3 regions of the Robertmurraya sp. GLU-23 genome follow, and region 3 is predicted to be linked to each of the others. Evidence: riboswitches for the same ligand, from Rfam matches in the RefSeq annotation. Region 3 holds a riboswitch; each other region holds the start of a gene.

Region 1 (10,290 bases), on a different contig from region 3:
GAATTTGTCTCATTAACTGAACCAGACCTGACAGAGTGGACTGATTTTGATCGGTCATAATTAACTTTCGTTCACGAAGTCCAATTTTTTTTCCCATTAGGAGCCAAATAAATGTGCCTAGTGTCATAATCCCAATTCCACCGAATTGAAGAATGAAAGCGAAAATGAATGTTCCTGCTACACTTAGCTTTTCAGAGATAGAGATGGTAGAAAGTCCTGTAACACTTACCGCACTAGCAGAAGTAAATAATGCATCAATGAAGGAAATGTCCTCTCCAGATTTTAATGTGATTGGAAGCATTAAAAGTACTGTTGATATAACCACAGCAAGTACGTAAAATAACACAATGATTTGAACGGATGATAGCTTTTCCATAAAGATTTTCGAACTAATTTTCATAATAAACCTCTTTAAAATATTCTAAACTTATTGTTGTTCCCATAAGTTCCAATTATACAAAAGATGTTGGTAATCGGGAAGTAGTTTGTTCATTGCTCAAACTGAAATCTATTATTATTTTAACAGAGAGTAGGGAAGAACAATGGAAGGTAAATTATAATTTGTAACTTTTTTCAATTTCAATCGTATAGACTATTACAAGTTCTAAATAAAGGATAGAAAGAAGGGTGAAAATGTCTCAATATGCTCTAGAAGTTCATAATCTTACAAAGAAAATAGGGAAGAAACTGATTGTTGAAAACGTAACTTTCCAAATAGAAAAAGGAGAAATTTTCGGTTTACTTGGTCCAAATGGAGCAGGAAAAACAACCATCATTCGAATGATCGTCCATTTAATTAATCGTACAGAAGGAAATGTCGTGATAAATGGACATGATTTAGATCAGTCTTTTAAAGAAGCAATGGGTGAAATAGGGGCCATTGTAGAAAATCCAGAATTTTATAAATATATGAGTGGTATGAAAAACCTAAAGCATTATATGAGAATGGCTACAAAGGATGTTTCAGTTGAAAGGCTTGATGAGGTCATCCGTTTGGTTGGTCTAGAACAAGCAATCCATCAGAAAGTAAGAACGTATTCTCTAGGAATGAGACAAAGACTCGGCGTAGCCCAAGCTTTATTACATAGTCCAAGCATCCTTATTCTTGATGAACCAACGAACGGACTTGATCCACAAGGAATAAGAGAATTTCGTGATTATTTAAGATTATTAGTGAATCAAGGTATTTCTGTATTGGTCTCATCCCATTTGCTTTCAGAAATGGAACTCATGTGTGATCGATTTGCCATTATCGAAAAAGGTAGGCTTACTCATATTTCCCGAATGGATGAAACAGTCCAACTAGGCAGTCAAACAAAGCAACATGTGATGTTTGAGGTTGATAACACTGAAGAGGCCTTTAACCTACTAGTAAATCAAAATTTGGGAGAAGGAAGAAAGATAGAAGCGGGTTTTATATATGCATCTATGGATCGGGAGACAGTCGCTAAGGCGAATCAGCTATTTGTCTCAAACGGACTACAAGTATATGAAATTTCTTATTTAAAAGCATCACTTGAAGATCGCTTCCTTGAGATAACAAATAAAGAAAAGAAGGAGCTATCGATATGATCGGTCTGATTCAAAATGAAATGATAAAAATCTTTGAGAAACGGGCAAGCTGGATTTATATTTCTATATTAATTATTGCAATGGTGATTGGTGGATTTATTTATCAAAGAATTAATGGAGAAGCCGATGAGAACTGGCGTGAAAATTTAGAAGCACAGAATGCTCAGTATAAACTAGAAATTGAGCAAACTCCCGCCGACCAAGATCCAACGTGGCTAGAAGATCAAATCAAACAAAATGAGAGATTTCTTGAAGAAAATATAAATCCAACGGCAAAAACCAATTGGCATTTTATGAACGATGTTGTTATAGGTGTAACAACACTTGTCACCTTGTTTTCTGTTATTGTAGCAAGTGCGGTCGTCGCTGCTGAGTTTTCAGATGGGACTATTAAACAGTTGCTCATAAGACCGCATAAAAGATGGAAAATCTTATTGTCAAAATATGTTGCGGTTTTATTATATGCCATCATTTTAATGGCCACATTATTTGTTTCAGGATTTATTGTAGGAATTTTATTTTTTGGTCTAGGAGACTTTCAGACACCATTCTTTGAATATACTCTCGATGGACAAAAAGAGGCCATACTTGGAACGCAGTTTCTGTTAAAGACAGTCTATTTTCTTCCAAGTTTGCTAATGATCACTACGATTTCTTTTATGCTGTCCACTCTTTTTAAAAGTCAGGCAGTAGCAGTAGGGGTTGGGATTTTTGTTCTATTTGTTTCAACTACATTAGGTGGACTTATTATTATGCTCGCCGAAGAGTATACTTGGGCAAAGTTTCTAATTTTTCCACATCTAGACTTAACCGTATTTGCCTTCCAAGATAAGATTTTGGATAATATTAGCTTAAATGGTTCCCTATTGATTCTTACTGTATATTATATTGTGTTTATGATCTCAACGTTTGTTTATTTTCAAAAACGTGATGTGAGTATTTGAAACCGATAAAAACTAGTAGAGAGGTAGAAAATAGCTACCTCTTTTCTTTTTGTGATAAAGTAGGTGTAGCATTTCTTAACGAAAGAGAGTGTTATATAAAAATGACAAAAAAACTATATTATGAAAATGTATATCAATCCACTTTTGTAGCAACTGTTACGAAAAGTGAAGACGATTATATTGTACTAAGTGAGACCGCCTTTTATCCTACTGGTGGAGGGCAACCATACGATACGGGAACGATTAACGGAAAGACAGTTTCGAATGTCGAAGAAGTCAATGGAGAAATTCGACATTATATAAGTGACTCCATTTCTGTTGGTTCTAAAGTTGAGGGGAATATAGATTGGGAAAGAAGATTTGATCACATGCAGCAGCATGCTGGACAGCATATCCTCACTGCCGCATTTGTAGAATTATATGGTTATGAAACCATCAGTTTTCATCTTGGGTCAGAAAAAGTAACAATTGATCTCAATGTAGATAATATCTCTTCTAACGAACTGGAAAAAGTTGAGGAATTAGCTAACAAGATCATACTAGAACAAAGAAAAATAGAGACTAAATGGGTTTCAAAAGAGGAAGTAAGCCAATATCCATTACGGAAAACCCTTTCAGTTGAAGAAAATATCCGCTTAGTAATCATTCCAGAATTTGATTATAACGGGTGCGGAGGTACCCATCCACAAAGTACAGGTGAGGTTCAAGCGATTACTATATTGGGTACTGAACGACAAAAGAAAAAAACAAGGGTCGAGTTTGTATGTGGTAACCGTGTTAGAAAGCAGATTCATGATAAGACAACTGTTGTATCAAAGTTAACAAGTCTCTTACATGCACCTCAAAATGAACTAGAGACTGCTGCCCTCCGACTCATTGAAAGAAATAAAACACTTGAAAAAGAAATAAAGGTTCTACAAGAAAATATATTACAGTTTGAAGCTCAGGACTTATTAAAAAAAGCAATAAAAGTTGAACACCATAGAGTTGTTCAAGCTAGTTTTGCAGATAAGGGCCTTCAAGAGCTACAAACCGTTGCTCGATATGTTTTGGCTCTTGACCCGGAAGTCAATGTCCTTTTCGTTTCAGAGATAAATGGGAAACTTCAATTTGTGTGTCAAAGAGAAGAGTCGGCTATCAATATGAAGAATCTTGCTCAATCAATCTTACCAGTGATCAATGGAAGGGGAGGAGGAAATGAAAAACAGGCACAAGGAGGTGGAGAGGCTAAAACGATAACTTCTGATGCGCTCCTTACCATGCTTTTACATCAATTAAAATGAATGAGATTCAATTAAGGTCAAAAGTTACGATAATATTATTATGTAAACTAAAAACGTGAGGGATTAGCATTGAATGAAGATTTACTCCAAAAAGCAGAAGAGTTTATCACTCTTTGTTATATAGAACTAGAAAAAGATCATATTACTTTATTAACAAGAGTGGAAGAAGTTAAAAGTTCGATTCTTAAGACGGGAACATATGAACATACATATGAAGAACTTTCCCATGGGGCAAAGATGGCATGGAGGAATAGTAATAAATGTATTGGACGTTTGTTTTGGGAGTCTTTGGTTGTTAAAGATTGTCGTCATTTACATCACTCCGATGAGATCATCCATGCTCTTTTCGAGCATATCAAATTTGCAACCAACAATGGTCATATTAGACCAACCATTTCTATTTTCAAACAAAAAACAAAGGAACACTCCATTAGAATTTGGAACCACCAGCTTGTTCGATATGCTGGATATGATACACAGCAAGGATTGATTGGAGACCCCCACTCTATTCCGTTTACAAAGATATGTGAAGAGTTAGGGTGGGAGGGGAAGCATACAAATTTTGACCTATTACCTCTAGTGGTTCAAGTAAATAATGAAAAACCAATTTGGAAAACTATTCCTCCGGGTCTCGTTCTTGAGGTCAATCTTTCACATCCGGAATATGAGTGGTTTGAAGACCTAAAATTAAAGTGGTATGGTGTACCGATGATCGCTGATATGCGTCTTGAAATTGGTGGGATTCAATACACAGCAGCTCCTTTTAATGGGTGGTATATGGGAACAGAAATTGGTGCTCGAAATTTAGCGGATGAAGGCCGATACAATGTGTTACCTATCGTTGCTGATCATATGAAATTAGATATGGCTAGAAATAGCAGTCTTTGGAAGGACCGTGCACTACTTGAAGTGAATCGAGCGGTTCTATTTTCCTATAAAAAGGCTGGAGTAAGTATTGTTGACCATCACACCGCAGCGGCTCAGTTTAAGTTGTTTGAAGAAAGAGAGAAAGAAAAAAGTCGGAAATTAACAGGTAATTGGACTTGGTTAATACCTCCTGTTTCTCCCGCATTAACCCATATCTTTCACCAGCAATATGATAATAGCACTCAATTGCCAAATTATTTTTATCAAATGGCTCCTTACGAAAAGAAATAGATTTTGTCTATTTCTTTTCATTCGAAATAAAACGCTTCCATATCAAAAGAACTATTGTTAATATAGGTATAAAGTACAACCTATAAATGGGGGAGCAAACATGAATATCACTGTTCGAAAAAAAATTATAGGTAGTTTTGTTATTGTTTTATTTATGTTAGTAGTTGTAGCAAGTGCTGGGATTTTTCAACTATATTCAGTAAACAATACGTATCAATCATTCTTAAGTGAAGAAGTAGGTCAAAAGCTAGAAGTGAAAAATCTCCAAGAGCAAATGATTAGAAAATCAGCAGCCGTAAGGAGCTTCCTACTCACTGGAGAGGCTGACTATCTGACAGAATATGATGAGGCAGTAAAGAGCTTTGATAACTCTATGAAAAAATTAAAAACAACAATCACTGATAATGAGTTATTAGATACGTTAACTGCTCTTGAGGAAATGTCAACAAATGATTCGAAATTTGCTCAAGACCAAATACAAATGAAAAAAGACAACGATGAATTAGGTTATTTAATCCTAGCAAAATCAACTGCTCAAACGTTAGGTATGCAGTTTAATGCAAAAGTAAATGAACTTCTATCTATTCAGGAGAAACATTTAGACCATGCAAGTAGCTTGACCACAAAAAAAATAGATGGAATTGTTACAATAATGATTGTGATCAGTGTAACTGCGATTCTTGTTGCATTAGTACTAGCGACAATTATAAGTTTACAGATTGCGAAACCAATTGTTCATGCATCTAAGGCAATTGAGAAGGTTGCGAGCGGAGACCTATCTATAGATGAGATTCAAGTGAAGAATAAAGACGAAATTGGGGCAATGATCCAGTCTGTCAACTCAATGGTTTCTGGATTAAGAGAAGTTGTTATACAAGTTAGAGATTCATCAGCTCAAGTTGCAGCTAGTAGTGAACAACTAAGTACAAGTGCGCAGGACAGTACTCAAGCAAGTGAACAAATTTCTTATATTGTTGAACAAAACTCAGAGGGTATGGATTTGCAACTGCAACATTTAACCAAAATTCACACATTAATTGAAGAGATGTCTAGCAATATAAGTTTGATTACAAAAAGTAGTGAAAAAATGCTCGTCACAGCTGATAATACGTTTCAAGTTACAGATCAAGGAGCATTATCTATCGAAAAAGTAGTTAACCAAATGAATTTGATTAATGATGGTGTTTTGAATGCCTCAGAAATCATTCGTCAGTTAGGTAGGCGTTCAAATGAAATTACTTCTATCCTAAATATGATTACAACGGTTGCAGATCAGACGAATCTGCTAGCCTTAAATGCGGCAATCGAAGCTGCAAGAGCAGGTGAACATGGCAAGGGATTTGCTGTAGTTGCAGACGAAGTAAGAAAGCTCGCAGAGGAATCAAAAAAATCAGCTGATCAAATTACAAAAATGATTTCTTATATCCAATCTGAAACGGATCTAGCTGTATCTGCAATGGAAGAACAGTCTCACAAAGTATCAGAAGGATTCGAATATAGTCAGGATGCAAAGAAAGCGTTTGCTCTAATTGGAGAGTCAATGGGAGACGTAATAGAAAAGGTATCTGACGTTTCATGTGCCATTGAACTACTAAGTATGCATAGTACAAATGTCGTACAAGCAATTGACGAAGTAAAAGGAATCGCAGAAGAAAGCGTTGCAACAACCAGAGAAGTAGCAGCCGGAACAGAAGAAAACGTTGCTACTCTCCAGGAAGTAACCGCAAGTGCTCAAGATCTATCAGGTATGGCAGAAACCTTACAGCAGTTGGTTCGCAGATTTAAAATATAAACATGAAAAGCATCTATTCAACTAGATGCTTTTCTATTTAATTTTATATGATATAATGAATACGAAATTATAAACAAACTACATACAACGAAACCACAAGGGGAGCGTTATGCTGAGAGTGAACGTTTGTTCTGACCCTTTGAACCTGTTAGATAATTCTAGCGCAGGGATGTGGAAAGACTGCATTTTTCGTGTAATCATGTCTATCTACGCTCTCCTTGAGGTTTCCAGAAAAAGGGGAGATTTTTTTATATGGGAAACAAACGATTAATTATGATGATTGAAGCATCTTTTTTTGCAGCCTTTGCATTAATTCTAGACCTTCTTCCATCGATTAAGCTTTCGTCTAGTATTTCTATTTCATTTGCGATGGTACCAATTTTGATTATCTCCTTTAGATGGGGATTCGTTGCTGCAACCGCTTCTGGATTTTTATGGGGACTATTACAAATTTCTATGGGTGATGCATATATTTTGACTCCGTTACAGGGCTTCATTGAGTATTTTCTTGCCTTTGCGTTTATTGGATTTGCAGGTTTCTTTATGAAAAAAATTCAGGTAGCACTAACAGAAAATAAAAAGAAAGCCCTTCAATGGATCATCGTTGCCACATTCGTTGGAAGTGGGGCACGTTATTTTTGGCATTTTATCGCGGGATTTTTATTCTGGGGAGAATATGCACCGGATGGGATGTCTCCATTCTTATTTTCGCTAGGCGTAAACGGTGGAACAATGATTGGAGCAGCTATCTATTGTTCCGTTATTTTATTCCTTTTAGTGTCTAGTTCCCCAAGATTTCTTCTCCACAAAAGGGTTTCCTCTCCAGAGACTTTGAAAAAAATATCGTAATCCAACACTCGTCCAATGTTTTGGGCGAGTTTTTTGTATGGTTTTTCCTCAATGAGAGAAACTATACCAATAACTAACATTTCAAATGGAGGATTTTATGAAAAAAACTTCATTTATCATTTTTTTGGTCATTTTTACACTGTTCCCTCATCATGGACATGGCCAGGAAGTGAAAAAGGCAGCTATTATTATTGACGATTTTGGTGGTGGTGTGGGAGGTGTTAAGGATTTTCTAGAAGGTGATGTGCAAATCACGGCGGCTATTATGCCTTTTAATGAGCTTTCAAAAAAGCATGCAGAATGGGCATATGAAAATGGCTTAGAGATCATGGTACACTTGCCTATGCAGCCGAAAAAAGGAAAGGCATCTTGGTTAGGACCAAAGCCAATAACGAATGATTTATCAAAGGAAGAAGTAAGAAAGAGAGTCATTGATGCTATCGATAGTGTTCCTCATGCTATGGGATTAAATAATCATATGGGCTCGCTTGTCGTTGAGAATGAAGAGATTGTCAGGGTGATTGTCGAAGTGGCAAAGGAAAAGCAGCTATATATTGTAGATAGTGCAACAAGTCCAAAATCAAAATTTGAGGAAATCACTGAGGAATTAAATGTACCATTTATTAAGCGAGATGTGTTTTTAGATGATATCTGTTCTGTGAATCAGGTCAAAAAACAAATGCTTATTCTTGCAAGGATTGCGGAGAGCCGAGGTACCGCTGTTGCGATTGGACATGTTGGTACATCAGGTAAGGTATGCTCGTTAGGAGTTACTGAGTCAATGCCTCAATTTAAGCAGAAACATATTAAGGTCGTCCCTGTATCTGAGCTGTTATCTGATTCCATCCGATCTAAGTATTTTCATCTATATTAAAAGTGGCTGTCCATTGGGTCGGGTACTCCCTCTGGACAGCCACTTTTATTGATACATGCTTGGCACTTGGTTATGTTCAACATTCACATCATCTGAAGTATACAAGAGAATGGACACGGAACCGCCTCTTACTTTGGAGCGTATCAAAATAGGATGCTTATAGTTATTCATAAAAACAAAGTCAGGTCCATACCAGCTTACTGTTGCATCGCGACCTGGAGGAACATAAGGTACACGTTTGGAGTGGGAATATCGTTTCACGATTTTTAACCCTGCTCGATCCACAGCATTAAAGAGGGTAGAAGATACTTGGCAAATACCTCCGCCGACCCCCTCAGAAAGCTCACCTCGAACAATAATGGGAGCTGGAGTATATCCACGTTCTTTAGTCCGTTGACCAACCACCTCATTGAACGAGAAGGTCTGACCTGGAAATAGGACGTAGTTATTTATTGCCTCGGATGATATTCTAATATTATTTGTTCTTGAGGTATTGTAGCTATTGAAATAAGTGACATAATATCCAATCGCTTGTTGTCGAATTCTTGACAATAGCTCACTATCTACCTCTGGATAAATCGGTTTTTTAGGAACTTTAAGCGTTTTAGCACCTTTACTATAAAAATAGGAGTGATATAGGGTATGAAATGCTCTCTTATCAAGTTGATATCCCAGCTGCTCTGGCTGTAAATTTCCATGTTCATCAAGAAAAGCATTTTTCGGCTCTATGTATACTTGTTGGGAAAGTTCAGAAGTTAAGATGTCAAGATGATGCAAGTCCATAAGAGGAGTATTGGGAAGAGGAAAAACTAGTTCTTCGCGATCTACAGTCATTATGGGTTGATCATTATCAATCAATGTAAGTACATCTTGATTGGCTGGTTGTTGAATAAGCATGAGAATAGATAAAAGTCCAGTTAATTTCAATCGTATCATCCTTCCACTTAGGTACCATGAGTATTATTCCAAGTTCACGATTTACTTATGCGGGGGATAAAGAATGAAAAAGACTGGGAATTCCCAGTCTTTTGATTAAGCTTTTTCAGTTGTTTCTTGCTTTTGTTTAGGCCAGCTCTCTACACCTTTTAATCCAGGGATACTATCTTCAAAAAACACAGGGTCAAGACCTTGCTTACGTTGTTCAAGGTAATTATCAAGTGTTTTAAAAGCAATATTACCAAGTAAACCAATGGCAATTAGGTTTGTAAATGCCATAATGGCCATTGCTAAGTCGGCCAAATCCCAAACAATTTGTAAGCTTGCAACAGCACCGAAAATGACCATTCCAACAGCTAGAATTCGGAAAATAATTAAGGTAGCTTTACTTTTATGAACAAATTCTATATTGGCTTCCCCATAGTAGTAGTTCCCAATAATTGAAGAAAAAGCAAACATAAAAATGGCAAAAGTTAAGAAGAGACTTGCCCAGCTTCCAAAATGTTCACCTAAGGATGCTTGTGTCAGTTCAATACCTTGAAGACCTGTCGTATAAGAGTCAGACAGTAAGATAATAAATGCTGTAGCTGTACACACAACAAGAGTATCGAAGAAGACACCTAGTGCTTGAACAAACCCTTGCTTTGCAGGGTGAGAAACAACTGCAGTCGCAGCAGCATTTGGTGCACTACCCATACCAGCTTCATTTGAGAATAATCCTCTTTTTACACCCATCATAATCGCAGCACCCATGCCACCACCAATTGCTTGGTCGATCCCAAATGCATTTTTTATAATAAGTGCTAAAACAGCTGGTACTTCCTGAATATTAGTAATGATAATGTACGCGGCTAAAATAATATAAAAGAATGCCATAATCGG
Region 2 (10,290 bases), on a different contig from region 3:
TCAAATATAATATCTGACTGAATATCTTGATATTTTTCCTTATTCAACAGGTTCTTTAATTCTTGAACAAATGCTTTAGATACTTCTGCGGTATTCGCATCAGATTGCTGAAGAACACTAAGAAGCACAGAAGGATTTTCATTAGTGCGGGTAATGGTACGATCATCCCGGTTTTCTAGTTTTACATTACTTACATCACGTAACCGGATCTCATCACCCGTTAAAGGATTCATTGAGACTGTTAAATTTTTTAATGTATCTATGGAATCAAGGGTGGATATAATTCTAGTTGTTAATTGCTTACCTTCAGTTAAAATAGGGTTACCCGGCATCGAAATATTATTGGCCTGAATCAAATCGACTATATCGCTTTGACTTAATGAGTATGCCTTTAATTTTTCCTGATCAAGTTCAACCTTTACTTCCTTTTCGGATGTTCCAGATAAATTTACGCTCGCAACTCCATCCACTTTTGTTAACTCCAGTTCTAATTCCTGGGCTAAGTGTCTCAACATCTCCTCATCTTCATCCGCACTTAACGATAGTTGAATTACTGGAAACTGCGAAGGGTCAAATTTTAAGAACCTAGGCTTTTCTGCATCGTCTGGAAGTGTTGTTAAATCAATGCGTTGAATAATTTCATCCTGAATTTCATCAATATGTGTCGTCCAAGCAAATTGAAGAAGGATAAAGTTTGCGTCTTCCTGTGAGGTTGAAGTGAGCGTTTTTATACCGGGGAGAGTGGCTAAGTTACTCTCCAATGGTTTTGTTATTTTTTCTACAATCTCCTCAGGACTTGCACCTGGATAATTCGTTACAACCACACCTACAGGAGGTTTTATCTCTGGTATTAACTTTAATGGGATATTCACTAGCGAAACAATTCCAAGAATCAGCACTAAGAACATCGTGACAATTGTAAAGACTGGTCTATTTATAGCATATTCGCTAATCTTCATTCCACGCTAACTCCTCTCAAATCCCTCACAGATTCAGCCGTCTAAAGGCTTCATGCCCCATATTATAAAGAAGCACATTATCGTATGCAAATAAGCGCTGTATAAAATATGCTATAAAAAAGAAGCCCTCAAAACACGAGGACTTCTAGGTACTTATTGGTAATCATCCATAGGGTTATATAGTGTAATATCTGGATTTTTTTCTTGGAACCAGCGAAGTGCAAAATCGTTTTCGAAAAGAAATACTTTCTTATCGTAACGGTCCTTAACTAAAAGGCTTCGACTGCTAGAAAGATTCTCATTAATTTCTTCATTTTCAACCCAACGGACGATTTTCGAACCTAATCTTTCCATTAATACTTCTGCATTGTACTCGTTTCTCATCCGATGCTCGAACACCTCAAATTGTAGTTGACCAACGGCCCCTAACAAATAATCATCTGTTCGAACGGTACGGAAGAGCTGAATGGCACCTTCTTGGACAAGTTGCTGAATTCCTTTATGAAAAGACTTTTGCTTCATTACGTTTTTAGCTGAAACTCGAACAAACAGTTCAGGAGTAAACTGAGGAAGCTTTTCATATTGAAAGTTGTTTTTTCCAACTGTCAAAGTATCTCCAATTTGATACGTACCTGGATCGTACAAACCAATAATATCTCCACTAACCGCTTCATCAACCGTATTTCTGTCATCAGCCATAAACTGTGTTGATTGAGAAAGCTTCATTGACTTTCCTAAGCGTGGGATATTGACTGTCATCCCTCTTTCGAATTTCCCTGAACATACACGTAAAAAGGCAATTCTATCCCTATGAGCAGGATTCATATTGGCTTGAATCTTAAAAACAAAACCTGAGAATTCCTCTGATAATGGATCAATTTTTCCTTCTGTAGACTCCCGTGCTTGAGGTGCAGGTGCAAATTGAAGATATGTTTCTAGAAAAGTTTGAACACCAAAGTTCGCTAGGGCGCTACCAAAGAATACAGGTGTTAGTTCCCCATTTGCTATTCTTTCACGAGAAAATTCATTTCCCGCTTCATTTAATAGCATGATTTCCTCTAACGTTTGGTCATACAAGGAGTATTGCTTTAGTTTATGATCTCCTTCTATTTCTCCATCTTCATTTAACCCAACAAATCGTTCTTCCTCTTCCACACGGAATTGTTCAATTCGCTTGTAGAAACGGTCATATATACCGAGAAATTCTTTCCCCATTCCGATCGGCCAGTTCATCGGATATGATTCTATTCCCATAACCTCTTCAAGCTCAGCTAAAAGTTCTAATGGAGATTTCCCCTGACGATCAAGCTTATTGATAAAGGTAAAAATCGGAATACCTCTCATTCGGCACACTTTAAATAGCTTTAAGGTCTGCTCCTCTATCCCTTTTGCTGAATCGATAATCATGACCGCACTATCAACAGCTGTAAGAGTTCGATACGTATCTTCACTGAAGTCTTGGTGACCTGGTGTATCAAGAATATTCACTCGACAGTCATTATAATCAAATTGCATCACACTCGACGTAACGGAAATACCACGTTGTTTCTCAATTTCCATCCAATCGCTCGTTGCAAACTTACCCGTTTTCTTTCCTTTAACTGTTCCCGCATCACGAATGGCTCCACCAAATAACAATAACTTTTCTGTTAATGTCGTTTTCCCAGCATCCGGGTGGGAAATGATCGCAAATGTGCGACGTGATTGTACATCATCTTTAAAATTTTTTGCCATTATAGAATTTCCTTTCTTTCCTTACACAAATTCATCCATAACTTCAATCTTATCGTGACTGTATGAAGTTTGCAATCTGTTCTTTACAAAAGCAATCACAAACATATCATTATATTGATTTATTCATGAAAGTTCTTCCTTTTCAAGAAAATAATTTCTGCTATAATGAGATAGAAATCAAACTAAATAGGTAAGAATTGTAGGGGGACCGGTGAAGACCGGTTGAGAGTGCATCCAACTGATGCTGACCCTTTGAACCTGATCTGGATGATACCAGCGTAGGAAACATATTCTTTAAACAATAAATTTGTTTAAACATATGCGCCCGGTTCAAAAACTGCGGCGTTTTTTTGCGTCGAAAGGTTCAGTTCATATCCTACTTATACCATTGGAGGAGAAAGTAATGAAAAAATGGATAGTTGCATTTGCAGCTTCTGTATTACTCGCAGGATGTTCAGAAACAAATGAACAACAAACAGAAAAGGAGGAATCAAGCGCTGACTTAAAAAAAGTAACAGTTGTTCTTGATTGGACTCCAAATACAAATCACACAGGGCTATATGTCGCAAAAGAAAAAGGCTTTTTTGAAGACGAAGGTCTTGATGTGACCATTCAGATGCCTGGAGAAGCTGGTGCTGATCAACTTGTTGCTTCAGAAAAAGCAGACTTTGGTGTAGGTTATCAAGAGGGTATTACACAGGCAAGAGTTCAAGGGGTACCTCTTGTTTCTATAGCTGCAGTCATTCAACACAATACATCTGGGTTCGCATCACCGGCATCTAAAAATATTCAATCTCCTAAGGATTTTGAAGGAAAAACATACGGTGGCTGGGGCTCACCTGTAGAACAATCCATCATCGACTCCCTTATGAAGCAAGAACAAGCAGATGTAGAAAAGGTGAATATTGTAAACATAGGCGATGCGGATTTCTTTACTGCTGTTGAACGTGATATTGACTTTGCATGGATATACTACGGTTGGACAGGCGTGGAAGCAGAATTACGAGGAGAAGACATCAATATGGTTTACTTAACCGATTACTCCGAAAAGCTAGACTACTATACACCTGTGCTAACAACTAGTGAAAACATGATTAACAATGATCCAGAAACAGTAAAAGCTTTTGTGAAAGCCGCTTCAAAAGGCTATGAATTCGCTATCGACAACCCTTCCGATGCGGCGGATGTCCTAATCAAAGCTGCTCCAGAGCTTGACGCAGAGCTTGTAAAGAAAAGTCAGGAATGGCTTGCTACCAAATATCAAGACGATGCAGACCAATGGGGAGAGCAACGTTTAGAAGTATGGGAAAACTATGCTTCTTGGATGCTTGAGAATGGGTTGTTAGAATCAGAGTTAGAAGCAGAAAAAGCCTTTACTAATGAATTTTTACCACACTAGGAGTTGATCATATGACAAACGCACTTGTTAGTATACAAATTATCCCTAAGACAAAAAACGGTGAAAATGTGATTCCTTACGTAGATGAAGCAATAGCCATTATTGACGCGTCAGGAGTAAAGTATGAAGTTCATCCCTTAGAAACAACTATGGAGGGTGATCTTCAGGAACTTTTTGCAGTCATTACGAAAATGAATGAGAAGATGATTGAAATGGGAAGTAGCAATGTTATTTCACAGGTGAAGATTCTATATCAACCAGGTGGAATTAAAATGGATACACTTACGGAGAAATATCGTTCATGATACAAAAATTACAAAAAGGATGGAGACCAATTTTAGTTCTCCTCCTTTTATTCATTGGCTGGGAATTCACAGCAAGAATTACTGAGATTCCAAATTGGCTTCTCCCAACTCCTTCACAAATTTTTAACGAACTCATAAATGGTTGGGGCACTGTCTCTGTACACCTTACATCCACCATTCAGCTTATTTTTCTTGGCTTTGTTTCTGGAGTTACCGTAGGTCTGTTAACTGCTTTTATTTTACATAATATCCCTTTTTTAAAAGAGTCTTTATATCCGCTTCTTATTTTATCGCAAAATATACCCATTATCGTACTTGCTCCACTTCTTGTGATATGGTTTGGCTTCGGTTTATTACCCAAATTAATTGTTATCACTCTGGTTTGTTTCTTTCCAATTACCATTTCAGCCATGGATGGATTTCGCCAGGTTGCTGCAGATCTCTTCCATTATATGCGAATGGCAGGAGCAACAAAACGACAATTATTTTGGAAACTTGAATTTCCATTTGCCCTCCCTTCGATCTTTTCAGGGCTGAAAATTTCAGCCACTTACAGTGTCATGGGAGCCGTTATATCTGAATGGTTAGGATCTGAAAAGGGTATTGGAGTCTATATGACACTATCATCCTCATCGTTTCGAACCGATCGAGTGTTTGTTGCGATATTTCTCATTATGGTATTAAGTTTGTTATTTTTTATGATGATCAATTGGTTGGAGAGATTTATTATTCGTTGGAAAGCTGAGGGGAAAAATCGTGGAGCTTCTTGAATTACAAAATGTGTCTTTTTTCTATCGTAATAAAAAAATCTTAGATGATCTCAACCTCTTTATTAAGCACGGGGAGTTCGTAACGATTCTTGGTCCCTCTGGCAGTGGGAAAAGTACAATTTTCCAATTAATCGGTGGTCTGCAGGCTCCACAATCAGGGTCCATTATACTCGAAGGAAATGACATTACAGGTAACAGAGGACATATTAGTTATATGCCCCAAACCCCTTCCTTACTACCATGGCGCACAATCATTCAAAATGTTGTCCTTGGACAAGAGCTGCAAGCTAAAAAGGATTACGAATTGGCAGAAGATATGCTGCGAAAAGCGGGGCTATTAGAATATAGAAATGCTTTTCCTCACGAACTTTCAGGAGGTATGAAGCAACGGGTTGCATTTTTACGGGCACTACTTAGTCCGCAGCCCATCATCTGTTTAGATGAGCCCTTTTCTGCATTAGACGAATTAACACGTCAGGAAATGCAGTTATGGCTACTTTCGATTTGGGAACAGTACAAAAAAACCATTATTTTTGTTACCCATAATATAGAGGAGGCACTCTTTCTTTCCGACCGAATACTCGTATTATCCGATAAACCTGCAAAAATCAAACAAGAGGTTGTTGTTTCCTTCTCGCGACCAAGAAACGAGGAAATAATGTTCTCCGGGGAATTTCTTCAGTACAAAAAAATGATTCATGATTTTTTAAAAGAAAAGGTTGATCAGATATGAGAAAAATAATCGACTGCCACTTGCATCTAGATAAGTATGTAGATGCAGAGGTTCAGATAATGATGGAGACACTTGACGAAGTTGAAATGCTCATAAGCGTTTCCTATGACTTAGAATCATGCAAAAGGAACTCGTATTTTTCAAGGATATACCCTCATGTCAAATCAGCGTTTGGATACCATCCTGAGCAAGCAATAGGTTCAGATGAAGAAATGGCAGACCTTTTTCAATGGGTGTACTCACATTTTGATGGATGATAGCGGTTGGAGAGGTTGGCCTCCCCTTTTACTTACGGACTTCTACTTCCTGGAATTCCTCTCTGGAACCGTATCTAGAATTACTCGAAGAGTGGGTAAAGCTGGCTAACAAGAAAAACTTGCCTATCTCGCTTCATGCAGTTTATGATGACGTGCCAACCGTTTGCGCTATGTTAGAAAGGCATAGTATCGAAAATGCTCATTTCCACTGGTTTAAAGGAGCTGATAAAGATATGGATCGAATCATTCAGAACGGATACTTCATCTCGCTTACTCCTGACCTTTTTTACGAAGAAGAAATTCAACATATCGCAAAGCGCTTTCCCCTTTCACAGATCATGGTAGAAACAGACGGTCCTTGGCCCTTTGAAGGACCGTTTAGCGGCAGAATGACACATCCTAACATGATTCATCAAACAATAAGACAACTTTCTGAATTGAAAGCTATCTCACCGGAAAAGACATATGAAACACTGTATGTAAATACAAAACATTTCTTTCGTTTATAAAGGAATGAAGGTGAGGAACCCCACCTTCATTCTTTTTTGTTACCACTTAAAGCAAGCAGCACCAACAATGATTAATAGGATGAAAAGTACTACGATTAGCGCAAAACCACCGCCGTACCCAACGCCACCAACTGCTGGAGCAGTATAGCCGCAACCGCTGTAAGGATATCCGTATCCGTACATATCTATTCCTCCTTTACTATTTTCCAATTAAATTAGTAACCGTATCCGCCGAAGCCCCAAGAAGCACCGATGATAATTAAAAGGATAAATAAAACTACTAACAGAGCGAAACCTCCGCCGTATCCACCAAATTGTTCTGACATTTAAATTACCTCCTTAGTTGTAAGTCAATATATCCTATGTAAGAAACCCAAAATGTGCGAATAGTCAAACGCCCTTTTTTAGGTAAAAAGCGGAGGCGGCTTGTACAGGGGCGACAGGGATTTCAAACTAGTTTAGGCTTTACCCAAAACAAGAGCCTCCCTAATTGGGGAGGCTCTTGTTTCTACATGATCGGTCTCATTTCATAATTATTAATAATAGATTCTTTCATTTCAGCAAAATTATATTCGTATTGAATCTGATTTGGCAAGGGAAGTTCAATCCAACGATATAGACCAAATTGAGTAATTTGTTCTTTATAAATTGGTCGACAATTTTCTAATACACTTACATTGAAGGATTCAAAACCATCCAATTGAATTACTTCTTTAAGTAATTGCCTTTTCATTTCGAGACTCGTTACTTCTTTCTCCTTCTTGGAAGGAAGATGAATAACAATTTTTTCATCTTTTATTTGCTCCAAAATCATTAATTTTGATCTAGAAAGCTTCTTTAGCATTCTATTAATTTTCCAAAGAGAGACACCATCAATCGTTTTAAAAATTAACGCCATATTTTTTTTCATCTTTTCCATTTCCTTTATTTCCTCATTTTCGTATGTATGCATAACATATCACAATTTGTCGATTTTAAAAATTGGACAATTGACCTAGCAAGTACTTGTCGTTTTGTTTTTCTTATTCAAGATCAGGACGTTTGTTGTATGTTTCTATCATACATTACCAATATTGTTGTACATTTACCTTCTAATTTTAAAAAAACCATTCTAAAGTAGTTTAATAGATTTTATGAAAAAAGGAAACTTCCATCTTATTCCTGCATAGATTTAAAGGTAGATAGAAGTAAAGGCGGAGAACAAAAGTGAGTCGATTGAAACGATACATGACATATAAACCTTGGGTCAGTTTGAAAATTGTTTTCTTACTAGTTTGTCTCATCGTACTTTTCCTTTTAGTAGCAAAGCTTTACGTTAATAATACTAACGTTACTGATCAACCTAAGATTGACGAACCAGGGGAAAAAATCATCATCATCTTACCGAGTGGGAAAAAAGTATATACGTATGAAAACTTGATTGTATATGAGAACGGAAAACTGTACTACAAAGGAGATCGATCAGAGCTTGATTTAACCGGTGGAATTGTCAAATATGAAGATTGGGATTAAAAACGAAAAGCCATCCATCGATGGCTTTTCGTTTTTATATTTTATAGTTTACTTTAATAACATTTGCTTTTTTTAATGTATCGTAAACAATAACGATAGCCGGGCCTAAAAATAAACCAAGAAAACCAATAAGCTTAAATCCTATATAAAGACTTACTAAAGATGCTAGTGGTGAAATCCCTAGACTGCTCGAATATACCTTCGGCTCAATGATCCTTCTTATTACTGTGATTAACCCGAATAAAATAATTAATCCTACTCCTAGCAATTGATTTTCCTGTAATATTGCCACAATTCCCCAAGGGACTAGAACAGAGCCTGTACCCAAAATAGGTAATATATCTACAATGACTATTAATAATGATAAAAGAGTTTTATTTGAAACACCTAAAATCCATAATCCTGTGAATGCCATCACAAAGGTAATTACACTTAAAAATAGCTGAGCCTTTATAAAGCCAACCCCTGCCCATGTAAGCTGATTGATGACAAGGGATGCTTTCTTTAAACTTCCCTCTGTTAGATGTCTTTTTATATTCTCTTTTAATCTAGGTAGCTCTAATGAAAACAGGAATAAAGCAACCAAGTATACTAAAAATTCAATTAAAAAACCAGGTATGGCTGTTAATAAAGATATGATGGTTTCAAACATAGTTTGTAAGAAGGCATCTAAGGAAGCGATACTTGACTCTATCGTGTTTTCCATCGATTTTAACACTTCTTCTGGAAGTGTTTGTAAATATCTTTCTAAACTACCCATTATTGGTAAAATGGTACTCCGATAAAAATCCTTTACAAAAGTCGGAGTGCTCTCTGATAAACGAAGAGTTTGTTGAATGACTAAAGTAAAAAAGTGGTAGCCAATGATTACTAAACCTAATATGTACGTTAAGAATGATGCTAATACCGCATGCACTCGTGCAATCTTAAGTTTATTTTTATAAAACTCAACTAATCCTTCTAAAAATATAGCTGTAACTAAAGCAAAAACTAATGGTAAACTATACGGCAGTAAGAAAAATCCTACACTGCACAAGATGATAATGATAAGAAGCTTTTTTAGCATGTATTTCTCTCCTACTTTCCTTCCATAGTATTAGTATACAGCCATTTTCATATGGAAAAAAGAGTTAACATGAAATAAATATAAATGGACAATGACCCCTTCTAATAAATGGATCGATTGTCCTTTACCAACTCATTATATTTGCTTAGAAAACTGTGATAAATACTTAAAATTTAAACGACTGTGTTGGTGAATTAAGTGAGCAGATCTCGTGGCATCTGTTTTTCTCAAAGTATTAAGGGCTTTAATCATTTCTTCCGCGGTACCAATTCCAATCCCATGACCAAAGTATTTATCTTCACCTAGAAATACAACATTTTCTCCAATCCAAACCGGATTATGATAATCTGGATTGTAAAAATACATCACATCCCCCGGAATAAAATCTGATCCCACTTTTGTGATAATGCCTAGATCCTCATCATAACTCCAATCCCATACGAGTAGATGATTAAAAAGACGATTAAAAGCTCTTTCGTCAATGGATTGAAGAACAGCATAATAAAATATTACAACGATGGCTGTCGAGCATTCAAACCCGTACTCTGACCCATTATGAAAAATATCTTTTATTGCATCAGATGGTAGCACATTTGGCTTAAGCATATAACCTCTTGATGTTTTTGACCAATATACAGAGTGGAACTTTGACGTTTGAAATACGGAAAATTCCACTTCACTTTCGTTCAATGCATTAGCACTATTTATCATATTTTCTCGTAACATCAATTCAAATAAAAGTTCTCTACTATGAACATATCTATGCACTTCACTACTATTCAGTAAGAAGTGAAAATTTTCTGCTTGTTTGCTGGATAATTGAAAAGGGGGTGTCTCTACATTCATTCCCGCAACGATAATCATAAATCCTTGATCTCCTTTCTCCATTACTACATGCTATGCTTCGATGGGAAAAGAGGCCCCTTATAACGTAAAAAGGGGGCATTCGCCCCCTTTCCTTACGGTTTTAATATAATTTTCAAGCAATTTTCTTTCTTTTTATTAAATAACTTATACGCTTTTTCACCATCAGCTAAAGGTATGTG
Region 3 (10,290 bases):
AATTTTTCTTTTAATGCTTTTACTGCTTCGTTTTGTAAAAGTGAAGCACCCCCTTTTGCAATCATCACCGGATCTACGACGATGTGTTCCATCTCATAAATTTCTATAAATCTCGCAACGGCCTCAATGGTGTCACTGTTAAATAACATCCCGGTTTTGATCGCATCTGGACGCAAATCTTCAGCAATTGATTGGAGTTGTTCTTGAATTCCTTCCAAAGGAACTGAATATACCCCCTGTACCCCTGTTGTGTTTTGTGCGGTTACGGCTGTTATCACAGACATTCCGTACACATCTAATTCTTGAAATGTTTTCAGATCGGCCTGTATGCCAGCCCCTCCACCACTATCTGAACCGGCAATGGTTAATGCTTTATTTACCATAGTGAATAACCTCTCCTTGACTAAAATTCATCAACTAATCTACGTAATAGCTTGGTATGCTCTTGAATATGACTGGCTCGACAAATATCGGAAATAATCGCTAGGCCATTTGCTCCTACTTTCATAACGGTTTCTCCATTGGTAGAATTAATTCCACCAATTGCAATTAGAGGCAGAGAGATTCCTGCGTTACGAAATTCAGTAAAGATATCCAAGTTTTGTTGTTTTTCGGTATCCTCTTTTGAAATCGTAGGATACATCGGTCCAATTCCTAAGTAATCAGCTCCGTCTCGAACGGCTTGAAGTCCCTCTTCAATCGTGTGAGTGGATACTCCAAGAATTTTGTTAGGACCGATTGTCTCTCTCACATATTTTGCATTTTCATCGTCCTGGCCAACATGAACTCCATCAGCATCAAGTGCAATAGCGAGTGGTAAATCATCATTAACGATAAATGGGACCTTATGTTCCGCGCAGAGTTCTCGCAGTTTTTTTCCAAGCTCGTACTTTTCTATTTCTCCAAGAGAGTGGCTCCCTTTTTCTCGATATTGAAAGCACGTTATTCCACCTTTAATCGCTAAAGCTAACGTTTCTTCAGGTGTTCGATCCATGCAATCTTGACTGCCCATTATAAAATACAGTTTTAGATATTCCATTTTCCCCAATGCTCCTTACATCGTTGTGATTTTTGAATACACTTTGGCTAGATCTACCACATCGGAGGATGAAGTGAGCATGAGTTGATTTAGAAATTCCATCTGAAAAGTACCAACATGTTGGTCACCTGTTGCTAAAATCGCGCGCTCAGCGACTGCACCATAAAATGCTGAAGCCCCTGCCGCGGCGAGTAAATAATTTGTTTCAACACTTGCAAAAGCTCCTACAACTGATGAAAATAAGCAACCAGTCCCAGTTACTTTTGTTAGAAGAGGATGTCCGTTTGAAACGATGATCGATTCTTCTCCATTAGAGACAATATCGTCTTTTCCAGTAACCACAACGGTCATATGTAATTTTTGAGCTGCTACAAGAGCGAGATCTGCGATATTTCCTTCACCTGTACCTGCATCAACACCGCGTGTCTGCCATTCTTCACCTACTACGTTGGCTACCTCGGCAGCATTTCCACGTAATATGCTAATATTCACTTCTGATAGAATTCGTTTTACAGTATTTGTACGATATACTGTTGCACCAGCTCCAACCGGATCAAGCACGACCGGTACTCCTTTTCCATTAGCAGCTTTTCCTGCAATGATCATAGCTTCTACTTCCGGTTCCCTTAATGTGCCGATATTGAGCACGAGTGAATTTGCTATGCTTACCATGTCAGCTACTTCTTCTTTGGCATAGGCCATAACTGGTGAAGCACCAAGAGCTAACAACCCATTTGCAACAAAATTAGTTACTACCACATTCGTCATATTATGAACTAACGGTGATTGTTCTCTTACTCTATCAATTAATGTTAAAAATTCATGACTCAACTTTCTTTACTCCCTTCGTATTAAAAACCTATTTTAAAACAAAAAAACCAGATTCTTATAGAACCTGGCATAGTTACGAAACAAAAAACATTCATCTTCGCAGTAACTACTTCCCTCCGCTGGTATGAGCCAGATCAGGTTCCAAGAGTCGAAAACTGGATATTGTTTTCTCTCAGCCCGAACATACGGGCCCCCCTAGTAGATTTCATATGAAACTATAATTCAATCATAGTGGAAGGTTTTTCATAACGCAACTATAAATTATTTAAATAGTAAAAAAGTTCTCTCTATACCAACAGGAGGGAATTCTATTTAAACCGTAAATTTCCTTAAAAGATCTTTTAAATTAATGGCCATTTCATTGACTGCCTGAACAGACGAAGCGATTTCTTCCATTGTTGCCAGTTGCTCTTCAGCTGATGCAGCCACCGCATGTGAGGAATTGGAATTCACCTTTGCAATTTCTGTTAGCACTTCAATATTCGCAGTTACATATTTGGAGCTTTCCGTCATCTTTTGCACATATTGATGAATTGACTGAATCGTCTTACGAATGTCTGTGATAGAGTGAGTAATTTGTGTAAATGATCTTCCTGCCTCGTTAACAGCAATTGACCCATTTTCTACTTCAAGTGTGCTCTTTTCCATCGCTTTTACAGCTTGATTTGTACCAGATTGGATTTTTAAAATAAGATCAATAATTTCGTTAGAAGAGCTCTTAGATTGTACGGCAAGTTTACGCACTTCATCAGCAACAACAGCAAAGCCTTTCCCATGTTCACCAGCTCGTGCTGCTTCAATAGCAGCATTTAAAGCGAGTAAATTAGTTTGATCCGCAATACTTGTGATCACTTTTGTTATTTGACTAATTTCCTTTGATTGACTACCAAGGTTATCAATCACTCCTGACACTTCTAAAACGGAGTCATGAATATGCGTCATTTGCTTAATCGCATGTTGTACGACTTGATTTCCGTTTTTAGACACTCCGTCAACCATATTTGCTGAAGCTTCGAGTTCTTCTGATGAAAGCGTTAGTGTTTCTTGAATCGTAGCCAATGTGTTCATTGTATGTATGGTTTCGTTTACGCTTTCTAATTGTTTATGAGAGGAGGCGGCCACCTCTTGAATGGAATAAGTAATACTTTCTGCCCCTTGCGCTGTTTCCTCTGAGCTTGCTGTTAAATCCTCTGCAGACGCAGAAACCTGAGTGGTTGTTTCATAGGCTTGTGAAATTAATGCTCGTAGCTCTTTTACCATTCGGTTGAAAGTAATGGTTAGCTCACCAATTTCATCATTTGATGTGACCTTCATATCCGTTTGACTAAAATCTCCCTCTGCCACTAGTTGAATTCTTTCTGATAAACGACGGATCGGATCATGAATAGACTTCATTAATACAAAGGCAACTAATACGGAGATACCAATAACTATTATTGTAAGAATCATTGTCCAAAGCTGAACTTGATTTCCGTTAGAAATGATTTCTTCTCCAAGCTGTTCTACGCTTTTATTTTTTTCGTCAGCTAAAGCTTTTAGTTTTGTCATCGTTTGTTCGGCTTTAAACTTTTCAGATCCAACATTTAGAAAGGCTTGACGCTTCTCTCCGCTGTCAAACACGTCAAAAGCATCCTTCATCATAACCTCATTCCATTTGACACTATCAGAAATGACCTTTTTTACTGAGTTTTCATCTTTGGTTCCTGCAACGTTAGTCAATAACTTTTTTTCTAACTGTTTACTAAGCTGTACATTGCTCTCAAAGCTTTCCTTTGCCTGTGGAGAACCATCAAGCATGTACTCATTTACGAGCCGTAATCGCTCAGCCATGTAAAATCGTAAATCTTGCAGATCGTTTAATTGCTGTGATTCTTCTAGAATAAGTGATTTTGCTAATTCATTTGCCTTTTGGGTATTGATCATGGAGTAAATAGCTAGTCCACTAGAAACTAATAACACTAGCCCGAAGCTAAGCATGATTTTTTTCCGAATACTTTGTGATTGAAATGGACTTTTTATGATTGGCAGATGCCATGTTGTATTCTTATTAATACGAATTCTTTTTTTAACCCATTTACCAATAGACTTCAATCCTTACACATCCTTCACCCGTTGTCCCATTCATTATGGCAAAGGAATATTAAGCAATTGTAAAGGGATTGTAAGTATTAAATAAATAATATAACTTTATACCTGATTCTTAAGAACTATTTTATAAAATAAAACCTAGGAAATGATGGTATTTCCTAGGCAAGCGCAGGTTATGACATTTCTCTGCAAAATTCCTTATCCGACTAATCGATTAGTTAGTTTTTTGACATAAAGAGATAAAAAGACGCTTCGGGATAGACTAAATAAGATAAACGCCATCCATACTCCGTGGTTCCCAAAAACAGGTACCAAACATACAATGGCTGCTAAAAACACAAGCAAAGCGATAAAAATAGAATTTCTAACCGATTTCGCGTCCGTTGCACCAGAAAAAATACCTTCTAGTTGTAATCCCCAAAATCCGACAAGTGGAAATAGAAACATCCAAACTAAGAATACATGAGTGGATTCTCTAACCTCATGAATTGTCGAAAATAGTGAAACAATAAAGTCTCCAAACAGGAAGGTCAAAAGGGATAAACAAATGGCTGTTGCAAATCCCCAGGTTGCAGAAAGAGACAAGGCTCGAAAATATAGAGAGCTGTTCCTTCCTCCAAACGCTCTACCCACTAAAATACTTGAAGCATTAGCGAATCCTCCAAAAAGATAGGCCATTACGTAATGGACTTGTAGAAGGATCGCATTTGCTGCTAATGTGAGCTCCCCCATGCTTGCTCCTTTTGAGGTGAAAATTCCAGTCATCGTGACTAAACATAATGTTCGGAGAAAATGGTCGCGATTCACAAGAAACATTTGAACTAAGGTGTCCTTCTTGATTAACGCAGCAATCGAAGGAATAAAGAAACGCCTTTTATTTGTATGATAAATAATGAGCATTCCAATTAAAACCGAAGACACTTCAGCGATTAAAGTAGCAAAGGCGACGCCTGCAACCCCCATATGTAAGCCCAGAACAAAGACAATATCTAGCACAATATTTAATAGGTTCATACCAATTTGCAGGAATAACGACATTTTTACTTTTCCTAAGCCGACTAGCCATCCGATGGTTACATAGCTTAGTAGAATAAACGGTGCACCCCAGATACGAATGAGAAAGTAAGTTTCAGCCAGGGCATTTGTTGATGTATTCCCTCCCATAAGGTGAAGGGATAAATGGATGATTGGCTTTTGAAAAAGGATGAAAATCAAACCCATCAGAATAGCAATTATCATCGGGCGGTAAAGCGCAAGCATAATTCCTTCTTCATTTTTTGCTCCATCAGCTTGTGACGTGAAGCCACTTGTCGTTACACGTAAAAAGCCGAGAAGCCAGTACATCGTATTAAAAATAACGGCAGCAATCGCTACCCCGCCTAACGCCGTGGGGTCTTGTATTCTTCCAACGACGGCCGTATCTACCACTCCAAGTAATGGAGTAGAGACTCCAGATAAAATTAAAGGAAAAGCTAGTATAAAGTATTCGCGATGAGTACATGTATGTGAATAACGGTGCACCATTTGTCTAACGGAAGCTAAGTTCATTCCTACTCCCCTTTCTTACAGCATAGCCGCTTGTAACAACGCTTTTGTATATGAATGTCGTTCAGGAGCATACAGTTCGGATAGTTGAAAATTATCGACCAAGCACCCATTTTTCATCACAAGGATTGTATCACATAAATTGGTGACTGCTCGTATATCGTGAGAAATAAACAAAATCGACATTTGTAAGGTTTTTTGCAATGTTTTTAATAGTTCAATGATATGCACTTGGACGGACACATCTAAGCTGGCAGTTGCTTCATCACAAACTAGTAAGGAAGGTTCAATACTTATGGCCCGTGCAATAAACACTCTTTGTTTTTGCCCGCCACTCAACTCATCGGGATAACGATCGACCATGGTTTTCTCTAGTCCTACAATTTCAAGCAATCTTTCTGCCTTTTCACGATTGGTATACTTTCCTGGCGGGAAATAGGAAGGCGTAAAATCTTTATAATTGTTAAGTGGCTCAAGTAAACTTTTCACTATGGGTAGTTTAGGATTTAAGGCACTACTTGAGTCTTGAAATACCATTTGGATATTTTTCCGGTAAGCACGAACGTCTGATCGTTTTTTAGGAGGGATTTGATGTTCGTTAAATGTGATACAACCATCTTTATACGATTCGAGACCAAGAATGAGTTTCGTGAGTGTACTTTTTCCGCTGCCGCTTTCCCCAACAATTCCAACGATTTCTCCCTTCTCTATTTGGAAGGAAATCCCTTGAAGGGCAGTAATATTGTTTGGATATACTTTGGAGACGTGTTCCACTGTTAGTAGACTCATACGGATTGAACTCCTTGATAAATGTGAGGATGATTTTCTCCTGGTAGTGACAACAAACATGAGCATAATTTTTTTGTATATGGATGTTGGTGTTCACATCGGATTTGTTCTGGTGACCCTTCCTCGACGATCCTCCCGTTTTGCATCACATAGATATAGTCGGTTCGCTTGTAGGCTTGGACGAGATCATGTGTGATAAATAAAACGGCACAGCCTGTTTCTTTTCTAACTTTCTCAATTGCATCTAACACTGCTTCTCCTGTCATAACGTCTAAAGCGGTTGTTATTTCATCACAAATCAGCAATTTTGGTTTTAGAGCTAATGCTAATCCGACCGCAACACGCTGGACTTGCCCTCCACTTAATTGGAAGGGATAGCTATGAAAGATTTGTTTGCTATTCAAATGTAATTCCTCGAGAACATGAAGAGATAATTCCCTCGCCTCTTTGTTACTTATGGAATAGTGTGAACGAATCGCTTCTACCATCTGTTTTCCTACTTTTATAAACGGGGTAAAGCTGCCGCGATAATCTTGGAAAATACTCCCTATCTCACTGCCTAGCAGTTGATGATGATTCCTTTTATCCATGGAAAGAAGGTTCATATCTTGATAGAATACATGACCAGTAACCATCATATTAGGAACCAACAAGCCTTGAATGGTCCTTGCGGTTATACTTTTTCCACTGCCACTTTCACCGATCAGTGCGACCATTTCCCCTTGATTCAATTCTAAGTTGATCTCTTTTAGAAGTATCTGATCATCTTTTGTCTTTATTGATAGGTTTTGTATAAATAAAAGACTTTCCTTCACATTAGGTTCCTCCTTTTTCCCGTCTTAAAATAACCTTTTAATCCATCTCCAAGAAGATTACAACATAGAACAGTTAATAAAATAGCAATGCCTGGATAGAGCATAAGAGATGGATGAACTTGAAAGAAGGATCTTCCTTCATTCAACATGGCTCCCCATTCGGGTAATGGTGCTTGAGCACCTATTCCAATATAGGAAAAAGAAGAAATCAGCAAAATGATTTTTCCTATATCAATGGCAGCCATAACGACAATCTCAGAATATATTTGTGGGATAATATGTAACCGTATGGTATGAAGAGTACTAGAATAAGAAAGCCTTGAGGCAAGAACAAACTCCTTCTGTTTCTCTTCTAACACCAAACCTCGCACAACACGAGCATAGACAATCCATTTTACGAGAACAATCGCAATTACAATATTGGTTAAGCTTGGTCCTAGGATTCCTGCTATCGCGATCGCTAAGATGAAATCAGGAAAAGCGAGAATTCCATCTATGACTCTCATAAAAAAAGCGTCTATCTTCCCGCCGATATAGCCTGATAGCAAACCGATAGGGATACCTATACACATTGCTAGCAAAATGATAAGGAGTCCTAGACCGATTGTTAATCTGGCTCCATAAACAATTCGGGCAAAAATGTCTCTTCCCATATGGTCCGTACCTAGCCAATGATGGGCTGATGAGGAACTTAGCCGGTTAGCCATATTTATATAAAACGGATCTTGTGTACCAATGAAACTTCCCAATAGAAAGATGATGGCTAAAATGGAAGCAAGAACAATCCCAAGTAACATACTGGGGTTTTGCTTGTTTTTCATACCCTTGCCTCCTTACCTTGCTGGACTTGCGGGTTAATGATCATATAAAGTAAATCAACGAGCAAATTGGTTAGTACGATTAATAAGCCGATCACAATAATAAAGCCTTGAATTAGTGGATAATCACGTTGAGTAACAGCTTGAACAATCAATTCCCCCATTCCTGGCCAAGAAAAAAGAATTTCAATCACAGATAAACCACCAAGTAAACTTCCGAGACTAAGACCGAACATCGTGACAAGGGGAATGAGACTTCCTCTAAATGCATGGAAGAATAGGATTCTACTTCTACTAATTCCCCTTGCTTTTGCTGCCTCAATATAAGGGCTTTGCAGAATGGTAATAAGCCGTTCTCTTAGCAGGGTAATATACATCGGTGCCATCGCTATTCCAAGAGTGATTGAAGGCAATACAAAATGGGCAAATGTCCCTCTCCCCATCATTGGTAACCATTGCAGTTTTAAAGAAAAGAAATACATAAGAAGTAAACCTAACCAAAAACTTGGGATGGAAGCACCAACAAGCGCAAACCAGCGGCCTATGTAATCGGGCCAACGGTTTTCATATAAAGCACTGATCACACCTAATGGAATGGAAATAAGGAAAAGAACCGATAATCCTCCCATTGCTAAAGCAAGAGTAGCTGGTAATCGCTCTAGTATCAGCTCAGAGACTGGTTTCTTTGAGATTAAAGATTCACCCAAGTCGAATTGGGCTACATTGATGATCCAGTCACCGTATTGCTTTAGAATTGGTTCATCAAATCCATATTCCTTTTTCAGCTGCTCTTCTTTCTCTGTCGTTACTGAAACATCATCTACCTTCAGGATGGACCGTATCGGATCTCCGGGAGTGATTTTCATTAACAGGAAAGTGAAAAAGGATAAAACAAATAACATGATAAAAAGCTGAGACAGCCTTGAACCAATCATCTTCCCTACTCTTTTCAAAAATAATCACCTTCCTCATAAGAAAAGTGAAAGTGCCAAAGGACACTTTCACCCCTTTTTATTCAACTTCTATTTTATTTGTTAAAATATAGTATTCTTCTGAACCTGGTACCCAGTTTTTTACACGACTGCTGACACCTACAATAATATGAGGATGTACAACAAACGAATGAAGAACATGTTCTTGGATTAACTGAACGGCTTCTTTTTCTAAATCCACGCGCTCCTCTATGTTACTCGTAGTATTTAGTTGTAAAATAGTGTCCGTTAGTTCCGGTACGTTAATCTGTCCAGGGTTTAATGATCCATCTGGAACATAGGCAGAATTCAAGAAAAAACCACCATCACCACGAGGAGCAGTTAAATTGGAATACGTCGCAATATCCCAGTCTTCTTGCTTTTCCCATAAAAATGTATCAATATTTTCAACCGTAACAATATTGATCTTTATGCCAACATTAGCTGCTTCTGCTTGTAAATATTGAGCAATTAACGGTAATTCAGGTCTTCCTTGATACGTAGCAACGGTTAACTCAAGTGACTTTCCGTCCTTTTCGAGTGTCCCACTTGCATTTTTTACATAGCCTGCTTCCTTCAATAGTTCCTCTGCCTTCACGGGGTTAGACTTTACCACTTCTGTATCAGACGAAAAAGCAAACATGGGGTTAAAAGGACCAGTAGCTTCTGTTGCATGGCCATACATAATTTCATTCACAACGGTCGTACGGTCTAACAGTAAATCTAACGCTTTTCTGACGTTTTCTTCCTGTAATTGAGGATTGGTGGAATTGTATACAAGGAAATGGGCACGCAAGCTCATAATCGATTCAATATGAAGGTCCTTTCTATCTTCAATGGGCTTTAGTGTTTCGGGAGGCAAGTGATAGACGATATCAGCCTCTCCTGATTGAAGAGCTAACGCACGAACATTACCGTCCGAATTAAATGTGACCGTTGCTTCGTCGACTTTTGCTTTACCATCCCAATACTGCTCATAGCTTACTAATTTCATTTCAGATTCTGGTGTAAATCTTTGTACTTGAAAAGGACCAGTACCTATGGGTTTCTCACCGATATTATCGGATTCGACTTTGATGACAGAAGCATTCGTATGAATTAATTCTGATAGAAATGCTGGATATTCTTCGGTGGTTTGAAACGTAATATCTTGGCCAGTAGCGGTGATGGTTGCGATTTTTAAGTTAGAGTTCATTGCTTCATTCACTTCTATTAATCTTTCAAATGATCGCTTTACTGCTTCAGCATCTAGTGACGTTCCATCATGGAAAGTAACCCCTTCTCGAATATGAAACTTCCATGTAGTTGAATCTACTTGTTCCCAAGTGTCGGCTAACCAGGGCTGAATTTCTAGGTTTTCATCTATCTTCACTAACGTTTCTGCGATCCCTGCC

The links. A riboswitch is a leader RNA that binds a small molecule or an ion and turns the genes downstream of it on or off. The one in region 3 is predicted to bind thiamine pyrophosphate.
Region 1: it holds a riboswitch for thiamine pyrophosphate, as region 3 does, so the genes downstream of both, thiT (energy-coupled thiamine transporter ThiT) here and thiM (hydroxyethylthiazole kinase) in region 3, are expected to answer to the same signal.
Region 2: it holds a riboswitch for thiamine pyrophosphate, as region 3 does, so the genes downstream of both, ACVBAX_RS04435 (ABC transporter substrate-binding protein) here and thiM (hydroxyethylthiazole kinase) in region 3, are expected to answer to the same signal.

What each region holds. Positions count from the first base shown of each region.
Region 1 covers NZ_JBRKCV010000001.1:789,140-799,429, forward strand. Annotated here, with positions in the region: gene ACVBAX_RS04060 (TrkH family potassium uptake protein) at 1-400, opposite strand, end outside; gene ACVBAX_RS04065 (ABC transporter ATP-binding protein) at 634-1,572, shown strand; gene ACVBAX_RS04070 (ABC transporter permease subunit) at 1,569-2,516, shown strand; gene ACVBAX_RS04075 (alanyl-tRNA editing protein) at 2,618-3,799, shown strand; gene ACVBAX_RS04080 (nitric oxide synthase oxygenase) at 3,869-4,957, shown strand; gene ACVBAX_RS04085 (methyl-accepting chemotaxis protein) at 5,058-6,749, shown strand; TPP riboswitch at 6,838-6,936, shown strand; gene thiT (energy-coupled thiamine transporter ThiT) at 7,002-7,598, shown strand; gene ACVBAX_RS04095 (divergent polysaccharide deacetylase family protein) at 7,696-8,472, shown strand; gene ACVBAX_RS04100 (VanW family protein) at 8,518-9,408, opposite strand; gene ACVBAX_RS04105 (alanine/glycine:cation symporter family protein) at 9,505-10,290, opposite strand, start outside.
Region 2 covers NZ_JBRKCV010000002.1:17,041-27,330, reverse strand. Annotated here, with positions in the region: gene ACVBAX_RS04445 (efflux RND transporter permease subunit) at 1-959, opposite strand, end outside; gene ACVBAX_RS04440 (peptide chain release factor 3) at 1,113-2,693, opposite strand; TPP riboswitch at 2,885-2,995, shown strand; gene ACVBAX_RS04435 (ABC transporter substrate-binding protein) at 3,097-4,092, shown strand; gene ACVBAX_RS04430 (thiamine-binding protein) at 4,104-4,397, shown strand; gene ACVBAX_RS04425 (ABC transporter permease) at 4,394-5,167, shown strand; gene ACVBAX_RS04420 (ABC transporter ATP-binding protein) at 5,154-5,900, shown strand; gene ACVBAX_RS04415 (TatD family hydrolase) at 5,897-6,157, shown strand; gene ACVBAX_RS04410 (TatD family hydrolase) at 6,154-6,666, shown strand; gene ACVBAX_RS04405 (YjcZ family sporulation protein) at 6,706-6,849, opposite strand; gene ACVBAX_RS04400 (YjcZ family sporulation protein) at 6,882-6,992, opposite strand; gene ACVBAX_RS04395 (hypothetical protein) at 7,175-7,585, opposite strand; gene ACVBAX_RS04390 (hypothetical protein) at 7,873-8,178, shown strand; gene ytvI (sporulation integral membrane protein YtvI) at 8,213-9,244, opposite strand; gene ACVBAX_RS04380 (protein-glutamine gamma-glutamyltransferase) at 9,380-10,108, opposite strand; gene ACVBAX_RS04375 (alcohol dehydrogenase catalytic domain-containing protein) at 10,204-10,290, opposite strand, start outside.
Region 3 covers NZ_JBRKCV010000004.1:115,111-125,400, reverse strand. Annotated here, with positions in the region: gene thiD (bifunctional hydroxymethylpyrimidine kinase/phosphomethylpyrimidine kinase) at 1-383, opposite strand, end outside; gene thiE (thiamine phosphate synthase) at 404-1,039, opposite strand; gene thiM (hydroxyethylthiazole kinase) at 1,055-1,870, opposite strand; TPP riboswitch at 1,965-2,077, opposite strand; gene ACVBAX_RS09720 (methyl-accepting chemotaxis protein) at 2,183-3,961, opposite strand; gene ACVBAX_RS09715 (MATE family efflux transporter) at 4,157-5,506, opposite strand; gene ACVBAX_RS09710 (ABC transporter ATP-binding protein) at 5,522-6,292, opposite strand; gene ACVBAX_RS09705 (ATP-binding cassette domain-containing protein) at 6,289-7,107, opposite strand; gene nikC (nickel transporter permease) at 7,104-7,928, opposite strand; gene nikB (nickel ABC transporter permease) at 7,925-8,860, opposite strand; gene nikA (nickel ABC transporter substrate-binding protein) at 8,937-10,290, opposite strand, start outside.